DNA from 2 places in the Anaerozeibacter quisquiliarum genome. Region 2 is predicted to be linked to the other one. Evidence: predicted binding sites of a transcription regulator. Region 2 holds the regulator's gene; the other holds the start of a gene.
What was found. Region 2 encodes LexA, which represses DNA repair genes until DNA is damaged. Its sites were predicted from a motif close to CNAACANNTGTTNG; they were not measured.

Region 1: ACH6CV_RS07130 (putative DNA modification/repair radical SAM protein) is a predicted target of LexA. The motif match lies at 4,868-4,881, and genes of this name have one in related genera.

What each region holds. Positions count from the first base shown of each region.
Region 1 is NZ_JBISDI010000012.1:50,020-59,996, reverse strand. It holds gene ACH6CV_RS07150 (VanW family protein) at 1-1,282, opposite strand, end outside; gene ACH6CV_RS07145 (redox-sensing transcriptional repressor Rex) at 1,296-1,922, opposite strand; gene purB (adenylosuccinate lyase) at 1,936-3,363, opposite strand; gene ACH6CV_RS07135 (adenylosuccinate synthase) at 3,372-4,655, opposite strand; gene ACH6CV_RS07130 (putative DNA modification/repair radical SAM protein) at 4,906-6,183, shown strand; gene ACH6CV_RS07125 (TIGR03915 family putative DNA repair protein) at 6,162-6,983, shown strand; gene ACH6CV_RS07120 (DNA recombination protein RmuC) at 6,999-8,180, opposite strand; gene ACH6CV_RS07115 (NAD(P)/FAD-dependent oxidoreductase) at 8,173-9,756, opposite strand; gene ACH6CV_RS07110 (aminoacetone oxidase family FAD-binding enzyme) at 9,805-9,977, opposite strand, start outside.
Region 2 is NZ_JBISDI010000015.1:21,355-31,331, reverse strand. It holds gene miaB (tRNA (N6-isopentenyl adenosine(37)-C2)-methylthiotransferase MiaB) at 10-1,353, shown strand; gene ACH6CV_RS08440 (YlbF family regulator) at 1,363-1,791, shown strand; gene mutS (DNA mismatch repair protein MutS) at 1,865-4,450, shown strand; gene mutL (DNA mismatch repair endonuclease MutL) at 4,452-6,374, shown strand; gene miaA (tRNA (adenosine(37)-N6)-dimethylallyltransferase MiaA) at 6,376-7,308, shown strand; gene ACH6CV_RS08420 (methionine gamma-lyase family protein) at 7,289-8,530, shown strand; gene lexA (transcriptional repressor LexA) at 8,522-9,124, opposite strand; gene ACH6CV_RS08410 (hypothetical protein) at 9,416-9,595, shown strand.

The sequences.
Region 1 (9,977 bases), on a different contig from region 2:
CCGCGCTGCGGGTAGCGTTGGTCTCGCCCTTGAGCTTGAACGACACGCCCTCGTCCAGTTTCTTGCCGTGCAACTCCACGATCACCTGCTTGTCACGGGTTACCCCCGCCGACAGGTAGATCGGGTAGTCCGACGTGTTCCGGAACCGGAAGTCCTGGTTGGGCCAGTCGATCGTGGCGTCCAGTCCCCGGGGGACGTAGGTCGATGGAATCGTGTGGGGGTAGCGCTTGATGATCTGATGCCCCGCCTTGGCGACCGTGTTGAACAGCGTGGTCGCCACCTGGCAGATGCCCCCGCCGACCTCGAGCGTATGCGCACCGCCCGAGACCGCCGGGGCGCGCTTGTAGCCCTTCTCCGTCGTGCGCTTGCCCAGCGTCTCGTTGAACGAAAACACCGCGCCCGGCTCGATGCGCAACCCGTTCAGCGCCTCGCACGCCAGCCGCAAATTGGTTATCCGGTTGCCCGAGGAACTCTTGGCGCTGGTCTTGGTCGAGGCCACCATGCCAAAGCTGCGCTTAAGCTCCTCGACCGTCTGCGCGGGTCTTACCACGCGCCGTTCGAGCGTCAGCGCGCCGCCGCCGGCTTTCACCTTCTCAGCGACCGCGTCGCGCAGTTCCTTGGCGTCCACCGCCAGCCCCTCGACGCCCTCTTCAAAGGAAAAGCCCTTGCTCGCAACGTCGAACCCGGTGATCTTCGCCGAGGTGCCCGGCTCCGACGCCGCCTGCGCGATCGCGTCCAGCCGCTGCGCCCACGCGTCCCGGTCGGGGCCGCCGTGTACCTCGTAGGCGCGCGCCCACGCGCCCGCGGCCTTGCTGATCGCGTCGTAGCGCGCTGCGAGCGTACCGTAGCGCCCGACCGACCAGGCGCTCTTGAGCACGTCCGCATAGTCGCTCTGGTAGAACGCGTCCGCGCTCGTCAGCAGCCAATGGTTCTGCCCGATGTTGAGCTCGATCTGATAGGCGCGCCTTTTGAGCTCGTCGCGCGCCGCCCACTCGCCGAGCGCCTCCGGCAGCGTCTTGCCCGATAGCTCCTGCCCGTCCACCGTGATGCCCGGATAGAACCGGTCGGTTTCAACCGCCGCGCGCATCGCCCGAAAGGCGCGGTACTGCGCGATCGACATGACAAGGGCCGCGACCAGCACAAACAGGATGCCGCCCATCACCGCCGTCACCGGCCCCGACCACCAGATCCGCCTGCGCGCGCGCCTGATCTTCCTCAACTCGCGCCTTGTCTGCCTCGTCTCGACTTGGGTCTGCGTTTCTATCTTGGAATGCTTGCCCACTTAAATAAAACTCCTACGGATTGGCCATGTAATACGACAGCTCGAGCAGCGCGTCGGCCAGGTGCACGCTCTTGAGCGTCACGCGGTCGGGCACATCGAGGTCTATCGGCGCAAAATTCCAGATCGCGTTGACCCCGCCCTTGACCAGCCGGTCGCAGATGGCCTGCGCCGCCTGCTCGGGCACCGCGATCACACCGATGTCCACCGGATGCTCGTCCAGGTAGCCGTCGAGCTGCTCGATTGGCAGCACGGGCAGCCCGCCTCGCGTCTCCTCATGCGCGCTCGCGCGCATGTCAAACAGCGCCTTGACCTCAAAGCCCATGGAGCGGAACGCGCTGTAGTTGGCTACGGCCTGGCCGATGTTGCCCGCGCCCACCACGACGCAGTGATAGCTGGGCCCGAGGCCCAGGATCTCGCCGATGCGCCGCCTGAGCTCGGCCACGTTGTAGCCGTAGCCCTGCTGCCCAAACCCGCCGAAGCAATTGATGTCCTGCCGGATTTGCGACGCGGTCAGGCCCATGCGCTCGCCCAGTTGCTGGGAGGAAATGCGGATCAGCCCCATCTTTTCCAGGTTGCACAGATATCGGTAATACCCCGGCAGCCGCCCAACGACGGCGCGCGGTACGCGTTCTCGCACCATGTGACGCTCTCCTTTACAGGTTAATCTCGCCCATGTCGATCGCGGGTCCGACGAGCCACGGATCGACCTCGGCGGCAATAAATTCGCTCACCTGTTCGCCCGCGCGCCCGACGTACAGCCGCGCGTCCATCAGCGCGCCGAGTTCGTCCTCGCTAAGGCCGAACGCCCCGTCGGCGGCGATGCGCCGAAGTAAATCGTTGTCTTCGCCTTCGGCACGCATCCTGACCGTGGCCTGGTGCGACAGCACACGCAGCTTTTCGTGCAGCTGCTGCCGGTCGCCGCCGCGCATAACGCCCGCCATCAGGATGTTCTCGGTCGCCATGAACGGCAGGTTCTCGCGGATGCTCCGCTCGATCATCTTTGGATACACCACGATCCCGCCGGCCACGTTGGCGTACAGCTCGAGCACCGCGTCGAGCGCCAGGAACGCCTCGGGCAGCGACAGCCGCCGGTTGGCCGAGTCGTCGAGCGTGCGCTCGAACCACTGGGTCGCGGCGGTCTGCGTGGCATTTGCCTCCAGCGCCATCACGTGCCGGGAAAGCGCGCACATACGCTCCGAGCGCATCGGGTTGCGCTTGTAGGCCATGGCCGACGAGCCGATCTGATCCTTTGAGAACGGCTCCTCGAGTTCGTGAAACGCCTGCAGCATCCGCATGTCCTGCGCGAACTTGTACGCGCTCTGCGCCACGCCCGAGAGCACCGCCAGCACCCGGCTGTCCAACTTTCGTGGATAGGTCTGACCGCTGACCGCGTACACCTTATCGAGTCCCATCTTGCCGGCTATGCGCCTCTCGCATTCGAGGCACTTGGCGCCGTCGCCGCCGAACAGCTCGAGGAAGCTGGCCTGCGTGCCGGTCGTGCCCTTGCTGCCCAGCAGCTTGACCGTGGACAGCACATGCTCGATGTCGGTAAGGTCCATGACGAGGTCCTGCATCCACAGGCAGGCGCGCTTACCCACCGTGACCAGTTGCGCCGGCTGCAGGTGCGTGAGCCCGAGCGTCGGCAAATCCCTGTGCTCCAGCGCGAACGCGCGCAGCCGTCGGACGACCTCGATGATTTTAGCGCGGATCAGCTCAAGCGCGTCCCGGAGGATCAGCGCGTCGGCGTTGTCGGTTACATAGCAGGAGGTCGCGCCCAGGTGGATGATGCCGGCGGCGTCCGGGCACTGCTCGCCGTAGGCCAGCACATGCGCCATCACGTCGTGGCGCACCTTTTCCTCGTGCGCGCGCACGCGCTCGTAGTCGATGTCGTCCAGGTGCCGCTTCATCTGATCGATCTGATCCTGCGCGATCGGCAGACCCAGCTCCATCTCGGCCTCGGCCAGCGCCACCCACAGCCTGCGCCACAGCCCGTAGCGATGGTCTGGCGAGAACAGGCTCTGCATGGCCTTCGAGGCGTAGCGGCTGTTCAACGCCGTCTCGTATATGTTCTTTCGCTCCATCTGACGGCCTATGCCTCCTGCCGGATAATCAGTTGCTCGCGGTCGGGCCCGACCGACACATACCGGATTGCGACGCCCAGCGCGCGCTCGACGTACTCGACGTATTGCCGCGCGGCCTCGGGCAATTCCTCGAACCGGCGCACGCCCGAGATGTCCTCATCCCAGCCGGGCAGCACCTCGTAGACCGGCTCGCAATCGTACAGATCCTGCGTGTAGGGGAAGCGCTCGATCTCGACCCCGTCCAGCCGGTAGCGCACGCACACCGGGATCTCGACCAGGCCGGACAGCACGTCGAGCTTGGTCAGCGCGATCTCGGTGGCGGCCTGCAGTTCGGCACCGTGGCGGGTGGCCACGATGTCAAACCAGCCGACGCGCCGCGGCCGGCCGGTGGCCGCGCCGTACTCGCCGCCCGCCTCGCGCAGCCAATCGCCCTCCTCGGCCAGGAGCTCGCCCACGAACGGGCCCTCGCCCACGCAGCTCGAGTAGGCCTTCACAACGCCCACCACGCGGTCCAATTTGATCGACGGCAGCCCGCCGCCCAGCGGCGCGTAGGCCGACAGCGGTGAGGAAGACGAGGTGAACGGGTAGATGCCGTACTCGATGTCGCGCAGCGCGCCCAGCTGCGCCTCGAAAAGGATGCGCTTGCCATCCGCGCGCGCCGACTTGAGCAGCTCGCCCGCGTCGCAGATATGGTCTTTCAGCGCTGTCGCGTAGCGGGCCAGCCAGGCCTCGACCTCCTCGATGTCGATCGGCGGCTGGTCGTAGGCCTTGCACAGCACGGCGTTCTTCCACTCGACCAGCGTCTTAAGGTGCTTGTGCAGCACCTCGGGGTGCTTAAGGTCGCCCATCTGGATGGCCTTTTTCATGTACTTGTCACCGTAGATCGGCGAGATGCCGCGCCGGGTCGAGCCATACTTTAAGTCGCCCAGCCGGTTCTCCTCCAACTGGTCCTGCAGCGGGTGAAACGGGAACACGATCATCGCACGGTCGGAAATCTTGAGGTTGTCGGGTGTGATGGTAACCCCCTGCGCGCGTACCCGCTCGATTTCGCCCACCAAGTGCTCGGGGTTCACCACCGTGCCCACGCCCAGCAGATTGACCTTCTCCCTGCGGAAGATACCCGAAGGAAGCAGGTTCAGCGCAAACTTGCCGTATTCGTTGATGACGGTGTGGCCGGCGTTGTTGCCGCCCTGGTAGCGCACGACCAGGTCGTATTGCTCGGCCAGGTAGTCCACCATGCGCCCCTTGCCCTCGTCGCCCCAATTGACGCCCACGATCGCGCAGGTATTCATGTGCCGAACACCTCCGTATTGCTGAATGTTTCCGCGCGTCCATGTGCCGAACGTACGGAAAACAAGCCAAAACCCCGCTTGCTTACAAAGTATAACACCCGTACCCCCGCAATTCAAGCAAATTGACGAAAAATAAACAGTGCGCTCGATTCACGCTTATTTAACCGCGCGTTCGCTTGTATTCCGAACGGGATGTGCTATAATACCTATATAGAACATATGTTCGCATACCTGGAAAGGAGCGCCGCCCATGGATGTGTTCGAGAAGTTGACCGTGCTCGCCGACGCGGCCAAGTACGACGTGGCCTGCACCTCGAGCGGCGTCAATCGCCGCGGCGGCGGCGTGGGCAACGCGGTGGCGGCGGGCATCTGCCATAGTTTTGCGGCCGACGGGCGCTGCATCTCGCTGCTCAAGGTGCTGCTGAGCAACGCCTGTGCCTACGACTGCGCCTACTGCGTCAACCGCCGCTCGAACGACGTCCGACGCACCTCGTTTACGCCGCGCGAGCTGTGCGATCTGACGATGGGCTTCTACCGGCGCAACTACATCGAAGGGCTGTTCTTAAGCTCGGCGGTCTTGGGCACGCCCGACCGCACCTGCGAGCTGATGATCGAGGCGCTGCGGCTGCTGCGCGAGGAGTATCGCTTCGCCGGCTACATCCACGCCAAGGCCATCCCGGGCGCGGACCCACTGCTGATCCATCGGCTGGGTCTGTTGGCCGACCGGCTGAGCGTCAACATCGAGCTGCCGTCGGAAGAAAGCCTCGTGGCGCTCGCCCCCGACAAGAGCAAGCGCGCGATCCTCGCGCCCATGCGCCAGATCGAGGGCGGCATCCTGGAGAGCCGCAACGAATTGCAGCTGTATGGCAAGGCGCCCCGGTTCGCGCCGGCCGGCCAGTCGACGCAGATGATCGTGGGCGCGACCGCCGAATCCGACCGGCACATCTTGTCGCTGTCGGAGTCGCTCTATCGGCGCTTCAACTTAAAGCGCGTGTTCTTTTCGGCCTACATGCCGGCGGTGGCCGACCGTCGTTTGCCCGCGCCGGGCGGCAAGCCGCCGCTGCTGCGCGAACACCGGCTGTACCAGGCCGACTGGCTGATGCGATTCTACGGGTTCGAGGCGGGCGAGCTGCTGACCGAGCAGAGCCCCTTTCTCGATCCGTTGCTCGACCCGAAGTGCCACTGGGCGCTCGAGCACCTCGAACAGTTCCCGGTCGAGGTCAACCGCGCCCCGCACGAGCTGCTGCTGCGCGTGCCCGGCATCGGGGTGAAGAGCGCCTGGCGCATTCTCGAGGCGCGCAGGCAGGGCACGCTTGACTTCGAGGCGCTCAAAAAACTCGGCGTCACGCTCAAGCGCGCGCGCCACTTCATCACCTGCAAGGGCAAGGTGTTGCCGGGGATCCGGATCGACCGCCGATTCATCTACCCGATGCTGACGGGAGGTCTTGCCGCCGAGCGCGGGCAGCAACTGTCGTTTTTCGACCTTACGAAGGAGGATATCCAGCAATGCTTGACCGGACAGCTTTGATCTACCGCTACGACGGCACGCAGGACGGCCTGCTGTGCTGCGTCTACGAGGCCATGGCGAAACGCGAACAGCCGATGATGATCCTGTCCGCGCGCGAGATGCAGTCGATGCTGTTTGAAGATCGGTTCATCGAGACCGACCCCGCCGTCGCGCGGCGGGTGGCCGACGCCATCCGGGGCCGCATATCGGAGGACGCGCTCACCATGGTGGGCCGCGCGCTGCTGACCCACTTGCCGGGCAAGGAAATCCACCTGTTGGATGTGCTCCGCCGCGCGTTCCGCGAGGGGCCGGGCCTGCTGAGCAATCTGTCCGACCCGGCGGTTTACAAGCTGAACCGGGCGATCACCTTCCTCGAGCGCGAGGCGCACCTGCTGACCGGGTTCATCCGCTTCCGGGAGTCGGACGGCGTGCTGACCGCGGTGATCGAACCGAAAACCCAGGTGCTTAAGCTGTTGGCCCCGCACTTCACCGACCGCTTCCGGCAGGAGACCTTCCTGATCCACGACAGGACGCACGGCGAAGCGCTGGTGCACCGCGCGGCCGGCGCGGCAGGCCGCGGCGAGACGCGCATCGTGCCGGTGGAGGCCTTCGAGCAGGCCCCGCCGGGCGCGCAGGAGCAGGCCTTCCAGCGCCTGTGGCGCGCCTTCTTCCGCACGATCGCCATCGAAGGCCGCGAAAACCCCGCCTGCCAGCGCACCCACATGCCCAAGCGCTACTGGGCGCAGATGACCGAGCATCAGCCGGAGAGCGCATGGCCGGAAGCGCTGCCTCTTTCGCCCGTTCAAGGGCTTTGCCCTTAAAAATCCCATCAACGCTCACGCGGGGGGATCGTCCGCTTCCCACCCCTCCGGCGCGGCCAGTTCGTCCACCTTACTGAGCTTCTTTGTGATCTGGCGCGTGCGCGTGGAGGCCTGGTCGAGCTCCGCGCCGGCTTGATCGAGGCGCTGGCGCGTGCGCTCCAGCGCCTCGCCGAATTGGTAAAACTCGCCGCGCACCGCGCCCAGCAGCCGCCAGATCTCCTCCGAGCGCTGCTCCACCGCCAGCGTCTGAAATCCGATTTGCAGACTCGTCAGCAGCGCCGACAGCGTGGTCGGCCCGCTCACCAGCACGCGGTGCCTGTCCTGCAGGCGCTCGCACAGCCCCGGACGGCGCAGCGCCTCGGCGTACAGCCCCTCGACCGGCAGGAACATCACCGCGAAGTCGGTCGTGTGCGGCACCTTGATGTACTTGCCCGCGATGCGCTTGGCCTCCTCGATCAGCACGCGTTCCAACTGCGCGCCCGACAGCGCAACCGCCTGACGGTCGCCCGCCTCCGCCGCGTCCACCAGCCGCTGGTAGTCCTCCTGCGGGAACTTGGCGTCGATCGGCAGCAGCACCGGATTGCCCGGGCGCTTGCCCGGCAGCACGACCGCGAACTCCACCCGCTCGCGCCCGCCCGGCTCCACCGGCGTGTTTTCGAGGTATTGCTCGGCCGTCAGCGACTGCTCGAGCAGCGCCTTGAGCCGCACCTCGCCCCACACGCCGCGCGTCTTGACCCCGGCCAGCACCTTCTTTAAATCGCCTACGCCCTGCGCCAGCCGCTGCATCTCCCCCAGGCCCTTGTACACCCGCTCGAGCTGCTCGCCCACCTGCCGGAACGATTCGCCCAGCCGCTTCTCGAGCGTCGTTTGCAGCTGGTGGTCGACGGTCTCGCGCATCTCCTTGATCTGCCGCTGCTGCCGATCGATCGATTGATCGATGCGCGCCATCATCCGCTCGATGCGCTCCTCATTGGCCTGCGCGCTGGCCGACAGCAGCTGGTTGGCCAGCTGCCAGTCGCGGCCCATGCGCTCGCCGAGCGCCTCCACGCGCGAGGCCATCTCGGCGTGCTGGTGGCGGCGGTAGCGCTCGTGCTCGTCCATCCGCGCGCGCAGCGCCCGCATCGACGCCGCCAGCCAGACCCCGGTCATGACGACCAGCAACAAAACGGCGAGTTGAATGTAGATCGGATCAGGCATGGCCGTTCACCCCCTCAATGAGCGCCTCGGCGCAGCGCACGCCGTCCACCGCCGCCGACATGATGCCGCCGGCGTAGCCCGCGCCCTCGCCGCAGGGGTACAGTCCGCGAATCGCCGAGGCGCAGTTTGCCCCGCGCGGCAGCCGGAGCGGCGAGGACGAGCGGGTCTCCACCCCGGTGAGCAGCGCACCCGCGCCCGCGAAGCCGCGCAGCCGCCGATCCATGTCGCACAGCCCCTTTTTCATCGCCGCCACCGCGAACGGCGGCAGGCAGCGCGCGAGGTCGGCGTAGGCGACGCCCGGCCGGTAGGTCGGCTCCACGTCGCCCGCGCCGCGCGAAGGCACACCCTGCAAGAAGTCGCCCACCAACTGCGCCGGCGCGCGGTAGCCCCCGCCGCCCAGCTCGAACGCCGCGCGCTCCCAGCGGCGCTGGAATGCGAGGCCGTCCAGCGGAGAAGCGCCATAATCGGCCGGGCCGACCGAGACCAGCAGCGCGCTGTTGGCGTTCGCGCCGTCGCGCGCCCAAGCGCTCATGCCGTTGGTCGCGACCATGTCGGACTCGGACGCCGCCGCCACCACCGTCCCGCCCGGACACATGCAGAAGGTGTACACCCCGCGCCCGTCAGCCGCCTTGGCGCTCAGCTTGTAATCCGCCGCGCCCAGCGCCGGGTGGCCGGCGGCGGAGCCGTACTGCGCGCGGTCGATCATCCGTTGGCTGTGCTCGATGCGCGCGCCGATCGAGAACGGCTTGGGCTCCATCGGCACGCCTTGGGCGAACAGCGCCTCGAAGGTGTCTCGCGCGCTGTGGCCGACCGCCAGGATGATCTGTTCGGCCTCGATGTCCGCTGCGTCGGCTACGATGCCCTGAAGCCGTCCCCCTTCGAGAATCAGCCGGTCGAGCCTGGTCTCGAAGCGCACCTCGCCGCCCAATCGCTCGACCTCGCGCCGGATCGACGCGACCACGCCCGGCAACCGGTCGGTGCCGATGTGGGGCTTGGCATCGTAGAGCACCTGCTCGGGCGCGCCGTGCTCATACAGCGTTTCGAGCACCAGGCGGCAGCGAGCGTCCGAGATGCCGGTCGTAAGTTTCCCGTCGGAAAACGCGCCCGCGCCGCCCTCGCCGAACTGCACATTGCTATTCGGGTCGAGCGCGCCCGTGTGCCAGAACGCGCGAACGTCCTCGGTGCGCCGGTCGACCGGGCGCCCGCGCTCGAGCACCAGCGGGGCAAGCCCCGCGCGCGCCAGCACCAACGCCGCGAACAGCCCCGCCGGGCCGAGTCCGACCACGACCGGGCGGCGCTTGCCCGGCGCGGCATGGGGCGTGCGCCAAGCCGGGGGTTCGGCCGCCTGCAACTGCGCGCCGCGCGGGGGCGCAAGCCGCGACGCGGGCAGCGCGCAGTCGAACTCGATCGACGCTACAAAATGGACGTCGCGCTTATCGCGCGCGTCCACCGATTTCTTGACCAGCCGGGCGCTCGGGACGTCATCCTCACGCAAGCCCAGCGCGCAGGCGACCAAGCGCGCAGGCGCGGAAAGCTCCGCGCCCAGCGGCAGTTTCAGATTTGAAATGCGCAGCATGTTTTTCTCCTTTAGAAGGATTGCGCGGCGGAACGGGCGGCCCGCCCATCAACGCGACGAAGCCTCCGCCGCCGCCAGCGCGCTGGCCCAAGCCCAGTGCAGGTTGTAGCCGCCGCACGTGCCGTCCACGTCCAGCACCTCGCCGGCGGCGTAAAGGCCGGGCACGATGCGCGACTCGAGCGTATCGGGGCAAAAGTGCTCGGTGGACAATCCCCCGGCGG
Region 2 (9,977 bases):
CGCGCATACATGGACAGCGTGCGCGCGATCGTGCCCGCCGGGTGCAGATACATGATCGTGACGATGGGCTGTCAGATGAACGTGCGTGATTCCGAATCGCTTTCCGGCATGCTGGATCAGATGGGCTATGAGGCCTGCGCGTCGCGCGAGGACGCCGACCTGATCCTGTACAACACCTGCTGCGTGCGCGAAAACGCCGAAAACAAGGCGCTGGGCAATGTGATCTGGCTCAAGGAGCTCAAGAAGGACAAACCCGAGCTGATGATCGCGGTCGGCGGCTGCATGATGCAGGAAGCCGGCATGGCCGAGCGGCTGAAGAAACAGTACCCGTTCATCGACCTGATGTTCGGCACCCACAATCTTTATAGGTTCCCGGAGCTGCTCCACCGCGCGCTGAGCGAGCGAGCGCCGATCGCCGAGGTGCTGCCCGAGGGCGCGATCGTCGAGGGCTTGCCCGCCGCGCGCTCCAATCGCCACAGCGCGTTTCTGTCGATCATGCAGGGCTGCAACAACTTCTGCTCCTACTGCATCGTGCCCTATGTGCGCGGCCGGGAGCGCTCGCGGCGGGTGGACGACATACTGGACGAGGCGAAGGGGCTGCTGGACGCGGGCGTAAAGGAGATCACGCTGCTCGGCCAGAACGTCAATTCCTACGGCGGCGGCGGGCGCGCGTTCGCCGAGCTGCTGTACCGGCTCGACGCGCTCGGCGTGCCGCGCATCCGCTTCATGACCTCCCACCCGAAGGATTTGTCGGACGAGGTCATCGCGGCCTACGGCGAGCTTAAGCGCCTGGCCCCTCAACTGCACCTGCCGGTGCAGGCCGGAAACGACCGGATTCTGTCCTTGATGAACCGGGGGTATACGCGGGAACGCTATCTCGATCTGGTCGGGAAGCTGCGCGCCGTGTGCCCGGATGTGGGGCTGACCAGCGACATCATCGTGGGCTTCCCGGGCGAGACCGAGGCGCAGTTCGAGGACACGATGTCCTTGGTGCGCGAGGTGCGCTTCGACGCGGCGTTCACCTTCATCTACTCGCCGAGAACCGGCACCGCGGCGGCCGACATGCCCGACCCAACGCCGCCCGAGCAAAAGACGCTGCGCATCGAGCGGCTGATCGCGCTCCAGCAGTCGATCGGCGGCGAGGTGCTGGGGGGGCTCGTGGGCACGCGCCAGACGGTGCTGGTCGAGGGCGCGTCGCAGCGCGATCAAGCCTTCATGTGCGGCAAGACCGGCCGCGGCCACATGGTCAATTTCCCGGGAAATACCGCGCTCGAAGGGCAATTTGTGGACGTAGTCATCACCTCCGCCGGGCGCAACACGCTGCGCGGGGAGTTGGCGGATCAAAAATCTTAGGAGGCCATCATGAATCAGGTGTTTTTGAAGACCCGGGAACTCGGCGAGGCGCTGCTGCTCAGCAGCGAATTTCAGCAGATGAAGGAAGCCGAGGCAGTCGCCATGAAGAACCCCGAGGCGGCGCTGAACATGGGCCGCTTCATTGAATGCAGAAACCGCATCCAGGAACTGCTCGAGCAGGAGAACGCCGACAGCGAGCAGCTCAAAGCGCTGTCGGAGCAGATGGACGCCTACCAGGAGAAGCTGCAGTCGCTTCCTGACATCGCAAAGCTCAACGAGGCGCGCGAGTCGTTCTCTAACCTGATCGAGCAGGTGAACAGCGTGCTGCGCTTCATCGTGACCGGCGAAATGAACGACCAGTCCGAGTCCGAAGGCGATGGCTGCGGCGGCTCGTGCGGCTCTTGCGGCGGCTGCGGGCATCAGCATCATTTGAATTAAGGCCGCAAATTCCGTAGGGGCCGATGCCCGCATCGACCCGTCCCGTTGGCCGCACAAGAGGGAGGCACAAGCGATGGCCATCACGCCGATGATGCAGCAGTACCTTACGATCAAGGAGGAACACAAGGACGCCATCCTGTTCTTCCGGCTGGGCGACTTCTACGAGATGTTCTTCGAGGACGCCGTGCTTACTTCCCGCGAACTCGAACTGACGCTGACCGGCAAAGACTGCGGGTTGGCGGAGCGCGCCCCGATGTGCGGCGTGCCCTACCACGCGGTCGATACCTACCTCGGTCGGTTGATCCAGAAGGGGTACAAGGTCGCCATCTGCGAGCAGATGACCGATCCGGACGGCAAGGGGCTGGTGGAGCGCGCCGTCACCCGCGTGGTGACGCCTGGCACCGTAATCGAGCAGAGCATGCTTGAGGACCGCGAGCCCAGCTACATCCTGTGCCTGTCGATCAAGGGCGACCGCGCGGGCGCGGCGTTCTGCGACCTGTCCACCGGCGAGTTCTGGGTCTACCCGATCGCCTCCATAAAAAACAGGCTGGCCGAGGAACTGTCGCGGCTGAACCCGCGCGAACTGCTGGTCGCAAGCCGGGCGCAGCTCATGGGCATCAGCGCGCAGATCGGCTGCCCGGTCACCGAGGGCGATCCCGGTTCCTTTGTCTACAAAAACGCGCTCGCGGCGCTCAATGCGCACTTCGCGGCGCTCGAAACAGGCTCGCCGGGCCTTAAGGGCGAGAAGCTGCTCGTCGAGGCCGCGGGCGCGCTGATGCGCTACCTGACCGACACGCAAAAGAACGCGCTCGGCCACATCCTTAAGATCAAGCGCTTTGAAAGCGCGCGCTACATGACGATCGACCGCGCGGCCTCGACGAGCCTGGAACTCGTCGAGGCCGGGCGCGCGCGCACCCGCAAGGGGTCGCTTTTGTGGACCCTCGACAAGACGGTCACCGCGATGGGCGGGCGCATGCTGCGCAGCTGGATCGAGCAGCCGTTGCTCGATAAAGCGGAGATCGAGGCGCGGCTGGACGCGGTCGCGCACCTCAAGGGCAACGCGATCGGGGCCGAGTCGCTGCGCGAGCAGCTGCGAGGTGTGTACGACGTCGAACGGCTGCTGTCGCGCATCGCCTACGACAGCGTTACCCCCCGCGAATGCCTGTCGCTGGCCCGCTCGCTGTCGGCCGTGCCCTACGTGAAGGACCTGCTGCGGGACATGGACGCGGGCGCGCTCAGCGCCGTCGACGCGCTGCTCGACCCGATGGAAGCGTTGGTCGCGCTGCTCGACCGCGCCATTTCGCCTGACGCACCCGTGTCGGTCAAGGAGGGCGGCATCTTCCGCGCCGGGTACGAAGAGAGGCTCGACCGCCTGCGCTCGGCGGCTACCGACGGCAAGAACTGGATCGCCCAGCTCGAGCAGCAGGAGCGCGACGAGACCGGCATCAAGAACCTCAAGATCGGTTTCAACCGGGTGTTCGGCTATTACATCGAGGTGACCCGCTCGTTCTACGATCTGGTGCCCTACCGCTACGTGCGCAAGCAGACGCTGGCGGGCTGCGAGCGGTTCGTGACGCAGGAGCTCAAGGAGATCGAGAAGACGGTGCTCGGGGCCGACGATCAGGCGATGCGCCTCGAGTACGAGCTGTTTTCCGCGATACGCTCCCGGCTCAAGGAGGCGCTGCCCGGCCTGCAGGCGACCGCCCAGGGCTTGAAGACGCTCGACGCACTGCTATCGCTCGCGCAGGCCGCGCTCGAAAACGACTATGTGCGCCCGGATATCCATGAGGACGGCCCGATCGAGATCGAGGACGGCCGGCACCCGGTCGTCGAACAGGCGATCGGGCGCGAGCGGTTCGTGCCCAACGACACGCGCATAACGGACGAAAGCCGGCTCATGATCATCACCGGGCCCAACATGGCGGGCAAGAGCACTTACATGCGCCAGGTGGCGCTGATCGCGCTGATGGCGCAGGTGGGCTCGTTCGTGCCCGCCCGCACGGCGCGGCTGCCGATCGTCGACCGCATCTTCACGCGGATCGGCGCGTCGGACGACCTCTACGGCGGCCAGTCGACCTTCATGGTCGAGATGACCGAGATGGCGAACATCCTAAAGCACATGACCGACCGGAGTCTGTTGATTTTGGACGAGGTGGGGCGCGGCACCAGCACGTTTGACGGGCTGTCGATCGCCTGGGCGGCGGTGGAGCACATCGCGGGAAAGCGCGCCAAGACGCTGTTTGCCACCCACTACCACGAGTTGAGCGAGCTCGAAGGGCGGCTGGACGGCGTGGCCAACTACCGGATCACCGCGCGCGAGCAGGGGGAGGATGTGATCTTCCTGCGCAAGATCGTGCCGGGCGGCGCCGACCGCAGCTTCGGCGTGGCGGTGGCCTCGCTGGCGGGCCTGCCCTCTTCGCTGATCGCGCGCGCGCGGCAGATCATGGCCCGGCTCGAGGTGGAGGGCGAGTTGGGCGGTTCGATCGGACGCAGCATCCTCGACAAGCGCAAGAATGCGGGCGACCGTCAGATCCGGCTCAACGACTACGGCGCGGCGGAGCTGGCCGAGGAGCTCAAAAAAGTGGACGTGATGGCGCTGACGCCGGTGGACGCGCTGAATATGCTGTACACGCTGGTCGAAAAGGCGAGAAGGGTATAAAATGGGCATTCGGATATTGGACGCCGCCACGGTCGGGCGGATCGCGGCGGGCGAGGTGGTGGAGCGGCCCGGCAGCGCCTGCAAGGAGCTGATGGAGAACGCGCTCGACGCCGGGGCGACCTCGATCACGGTCGAGCTGCGCGGCGGCGGCATCGAGTACCTGCGCGTGACCGACAACGGACATGGGATCGCGCCCGAGGAGGTGCGGCTGGCGTTTGAAAACCACGCCACCAGCAAGCTTATGGACGCTTCCGATTTGATGGACGTGCGCACGCTGGGCTTTCGCGGCGAGGCGCTGCCGTCGATCGCGGCGGTCGCCAAGGTCGGCTGCGTGACGCGCCGCCGCGCCGCCGCCAGCGGCGCGAAGCTCCGAGTCGAGGGCGGGCGTTTTGTGTCGCTCGACGAGGCCGGCTGCCCCGAGGGCACCACGGTCACGGTGGAAGATCTGTTCTACAATGTGCCCGCGCGCCGCGCGTTTCTCAAGAAGCCGGCTTACGAAGCGGCCGCGGTTTCCGAGGCGGTGGCGGCGCTGGCGCTGGCCAATCCCGGCGTGGCGGTGCGGCTGATCGCAAACGGCAAGACCACGCTGCATTCGTTCGGCGACGGCAACCTGCGCCACGCGGCGCTGGCGGTATACGGCAAGGAAGTGGCGGCCGCGCTGACCGACGTCGATCAGATGGAGGGGGCGCTGCGCATATCGGGGCTGGTCGGCGTGGGCGACTGCGCGCGCCCCACCCGCTCCGCCCAGTACTTCTTCATCAACGCGCGCGTGGTCAAGTGTCCGCTGCTCTCGCAGGCGCTTGGGGCCGCGTGCGCCGGGCGCGTGACGATCGGCATGCACCCGATGGCCATGTTAAGCCTTCAGTTGCCGCCCCACGCGGTCGACGTCAACGTCCACCCCAACAAGCTCGAGGTGCGCTTCCGCGACGAGGCGGGCGTGCGCGCAGCCGTCGATCAGATGCTGCGCCGCGCGTTCGAGGGCGAGCGCCTGCTCGACGTCGAGGCCGCCACCCGCCGCGCGGAGCCGCTGATCCAGCCGTCGACGCTAAAGATCGAGCGCGTCGAGGTGCCCGGCGAACAGACCGAAGTCGATGCCAAGCAGGTTCGAGCCTACGCCAGACAGACCGAAGTCGAGACGTTTGGAGCGTCGCGCAACCCCGAGGGCCGGGGCGGATATTCTCCGCCCGCCCCCGCGCCGGCTGAGGCCCCGCCGCTCGCCCCGCGCGATTTGCGGCTGAACGAGGCGGCGCGCGCCTGGCCGATGACCGTGTCTCAGGTACCGTCGCGCCCGGAGCCGGTTGCCCAACAGGCGGAGCAGCTCTCCGCGGTGCCCCCGCCCGAAGAGACCGGCGCGCCCCGGTACCGGGTGATCGGCGTGGCGCTCGACACCTACCTGCTGGTGGAGGCGAAGGGCAGCCTGATCCTGATCGACCAGCACGCGGCGCACGAGCGCATCCTGTACGAGCAATACGCCCCGCGCCTCGACGGGCCGGGCGCGTCTCAGCCGCTGCTGACCCCGGCGGTGGTGCCGGCCTCGCCGCGCGAGATCGCGCTGGTGCAGGAAAACATAGATTTGCTTGCCGAGGCCGGGTTCGAGGCGGAGCCGTTCGGCGAGCGCGCGCTGGCGGTGCGCGCGGTGCCGTTCATCTTGGGCAAGGCCGACGTGCCCGCCTTCTTCCTCGAGATGGTATCGCGGCTCGACCAGCTCAAATACGCCGCGCGCGACCGGCGCAAGGGCGAGCTGATTCAGATGGCCTGCAAGCACGCGGTCAAGGGCGGCGACCGGCTGAGTACAGACGAGATCGAGGCGCTGCTTCAAGCGATGGAGGACACGCGCTCGCCCGCGACCTGCCCGCACGGCCGGCCGGTGCTGCGCGTGCTTACGCAAAACGAACTGGAGAGGATGTTCAAACGTCAGCAGTAATCTGATCGTCATCTGCGGCCCGACCGCGTCGGGCAAGAGCGCCGTCGCGGTCGAGCTGTGCAGGCTCATCGGGGGCGAGGTGGTGTCCTGCGACTCGATGCAGTTGTACCGCGGCATGGACGTGGGCACCGCGACGCCGACCGAGGCTGAAATGGGCGGTGTTGCGCATCATTTATTGAATATCCTGGACCCATCGGAGTCGTTCTCGGCGGCGGCATACCGTGCGCGCGCGATTCCGGTGATCGAGGACATTCGCGCGCGCGGACGGATACCGGTGCTGTGCGGCGGCACCGGGCTGTACGTCAACGCGCTCACCAGGCCGCTCGGCTTTGCCGAGCCGGGCGACGAAGCGCTTCGGCAGGCGCTGCAGGCGGTGGCGGACGGCCCGGGTGGTCGGCGCATCCTGCACGACCGGCTGCGCGCAATCGATCCCGACCGCGCCGCGCGGCTGCACGAAAACGACGTGCGGCGGGTGATCCGGGCGATCGAGGCGCATCAACTGACCGGGCGCACGGCGGGCGAGCGCGCGGCGCTTGACCGCGAACGCGAGGGCGACTACCGGGGGCTGCTGTTCGCGCCTGACTGGCCGCGCGCTACGCTGTACGAGCGCATCGACCGGCGCGTCATGGAAATGATGCACCTCGGGCTGCCCGCCGAGGTGGACGCGCTGATTGCGGCCGGCGTGCCCATGACGGCCACCGCGATGCAGGCGATCGGCTACAAGGAGCTGATCCGGGCGCGCGAGGGTTTCATCACGCTGGACGAGGCGGTCGGCCTGATCCAGCAAGGCACGCGCCGCTACGCCAAACGCCAGCTGACCTGGTTTTACGCCGACCCGCGCGTACAATGGGTGCCGGCTGAGGAACGCTCAGCCCAGGATATTGCCCGGGAAATAAAGGAAAGGCTTCAAGTGAATGGGCATTCAGTTGGGTGAAATCAGCCCGGCGACGCGCGACTTCGTCGCGCGCTGCGCACGGGACTGCGAACCGGTCTTTGAAAAGCTGTTCGAGGTGGAGCGGCAGAACACGCGCAAGGTGCTCGCCGCCCTCCAGCGCCGGCGCGTGTCGGCGCGCCACTTCGCGCCCACGACCGGCTACGGTTACGACGACATCGGGCGCGAGGCGCTGTGCGAGATATTTGCCGACGTGATGGGCTGTGAGGCGGCGCTGGTGCGCCCCCAAATCGCCTCGGGCACCCACGCGCTGGCGCTGTGCCTGCAGGGGGTGCTGCGACCGGGCGATGTGCTGGTGTCGGCCACCGGCGCGCCCTACGACACGATGCGCCAGGTGATCGGCACCGAGGGCACGCCCGGCCAGGGCTCGCTGCTCGAATATGGCATAGAGTACCGCCAGGTAGAGCTTGAGGACGGCCGCATCGACGTGCCCGCGGTGCTCGCGCAGATGGACGATGCCGCGCGGCTGGTGCTGATCCAGCGCTCGCGCGGCTACGACTGGCGGCGCTCGCTGTCGGTCGCCGAGATCGACGAGGCCGCGCGAGCGATCCGCGCGGCGCGCCCGAACGCATGGGTCATGGTGGACAATTGCTACGGCGAGTTCACACAAACAAGCGAGCCCGCCGCCGACCTGATCGCGGGCTCGCTGATCAAGAACCCCGGGGGAGGGCTGGCCCCGACCGGCGGGTACATCGCGGGCCGCAAGGAGGCCGTCGAGCTCGTGGGTTACCGCCTGACCAGCCCGGGCATCGGCGCGGAGGTGGGCTCCTACGTCGGTGGCTACCTGCCGTTCTACCAGGGGCTGTTCTTGGCCCCGCACGTGACGATGCAGGCGGTCAAGACGGCCGTGCTGGCCGCGCGGGTGTTCGCAAAGCTCGGTTACGAGGTACACCCGGCCTACGACGCGCCGCGCGGCGACATCATCGAGGCCATCAAGTTTGGCGAGCCCGACAGGCTGATCGCGTTCGTGCGGTCGATTCAAAAAGCCTCGCCGGTCGACAGCGAGGCCATACCCGAGCCCTGGGCCATGCCCGGTTACGAGGACGAGGTCATCATGGCCGCCGGCACCTTCGTGGCCGGCGCGTCGATCGAGCTCAGCGCCGATGCGCCGATCCGCACGCCCTACATCGGCTACCTGCAAGGCGGTTTAACGTATGCCCACGGCTACACCGCGATCGAGAGCGCGGTGGAAGCGCTAAAATAACCTGAACAACGCCGCCACGCGCCCGAGCACCGTCACTTCTTCGGCATAGATCGGCTCCATGTGGCGGTTCTCGGGCTGCAGCCGAACGCGCTTTTTCTCAAAATAGATGCGCTTGACCGTGGCCTCGTCCTCGATCATGGCCACCACGATGTCGCCGTTCTCGGCATCGGGCTGCTTGCGCACCACCACGATGTCGCCGCTCAGGATACCGGCGTCGATCATGCTCTCGCCTTCGACGCGCAGCGCGAACAGGTCGTCGCCGCGCGCGCTCATGTGCTGCGGCAGCACCAGGTAGTCCTCGATGTTCTCCTGCGCCAGGATGGGCAGCCCCGCCGTCACCTTGCCCAAGAGCGGCACCGCGCGCCCGCGCGGATTGTCGAGCACCTCCATCGCGCGCGGCTTGGTGGCGTCGCGCCGGATATAGCCCTGCCGCTCGAGCTCGTTGAGATGCCCGTGCACCGTGGCGGTCGACTTCAGCCCCACCGCCTTGCCGATTTCGCGCACCGACGGGGGATAGCCCCGCTGTTCGATCTCCTGCTTGATGAATTCCAGGATCTTGCCCTGATTTTCCAAGCCGCGCCCGCGCGTACGCATATGCATCAACCTCCCCGTATATGCAGCCAGTATAGCACAAACAAGGACGTTTGGCAAACGTCCGTTTGTCCTGTTTGGCGTGAATGGCGATAATTCACCATCAATTAACACGCAAAGGCGCACAGGGGAGAGGCCCCGCGCGGCACCGGCCCGGCGTTTGGCCCTTTACACGCAGGGGGAATTGACATCGCACGAGCCGGGCGGTATACTAATGCAGGGGCCGTCTGGGGCGTATCGCAAAGCGCCGCCCACGCCGGCCCGTGCCTTTGCCTGAATCGGGAGGATTTTTGAATGCGACGCTTGTGCGTACTGGATGAAACCATGGTGTGCAATGAATGCGGCGAATGCAGCCGCTGCGACTTGGACCCGGATAAGGTTTGCGATAACTGCATGCGCTGCATCAAGAGCGACGCCGATTACCTGGCCGTCGAAATCGATGAGATCATCGAGGGCGAGGGTACGGGGGAGTAGGAAGTGAGGCCCTTCCTCGCACCCGAATCTATTCGCAAAAGACAGCTTTTGCGAATAGATTGAGGGGATTCGCGCCTGGAAGGCGCGCAAATCCCCTCAATCTACCGCTTCGCTTCGCTCCGCTTTCGCAAAAGCTGGGCGCCCGTTTGGGGTGACGACAAGGTCGCGGGGGCTCGCGCTTCGCGCATTGCCTTGGGGTTTTTGGGGCTCGCGCTTCGCGCATTGCCTTGGGGTTTTTGGGGCTCGCGCTTCGCGCATTGCCTTGGGGTTTTTGGGGCTCGCGCTTCGCGCATTGCCTTGGGGTTTTTGGGGCTCGCGCTTCGCGCATCGCCTGCTGGGTTTTTTTGGGGCTCGCGCTTCGCGCATCGCTATAATAAATACA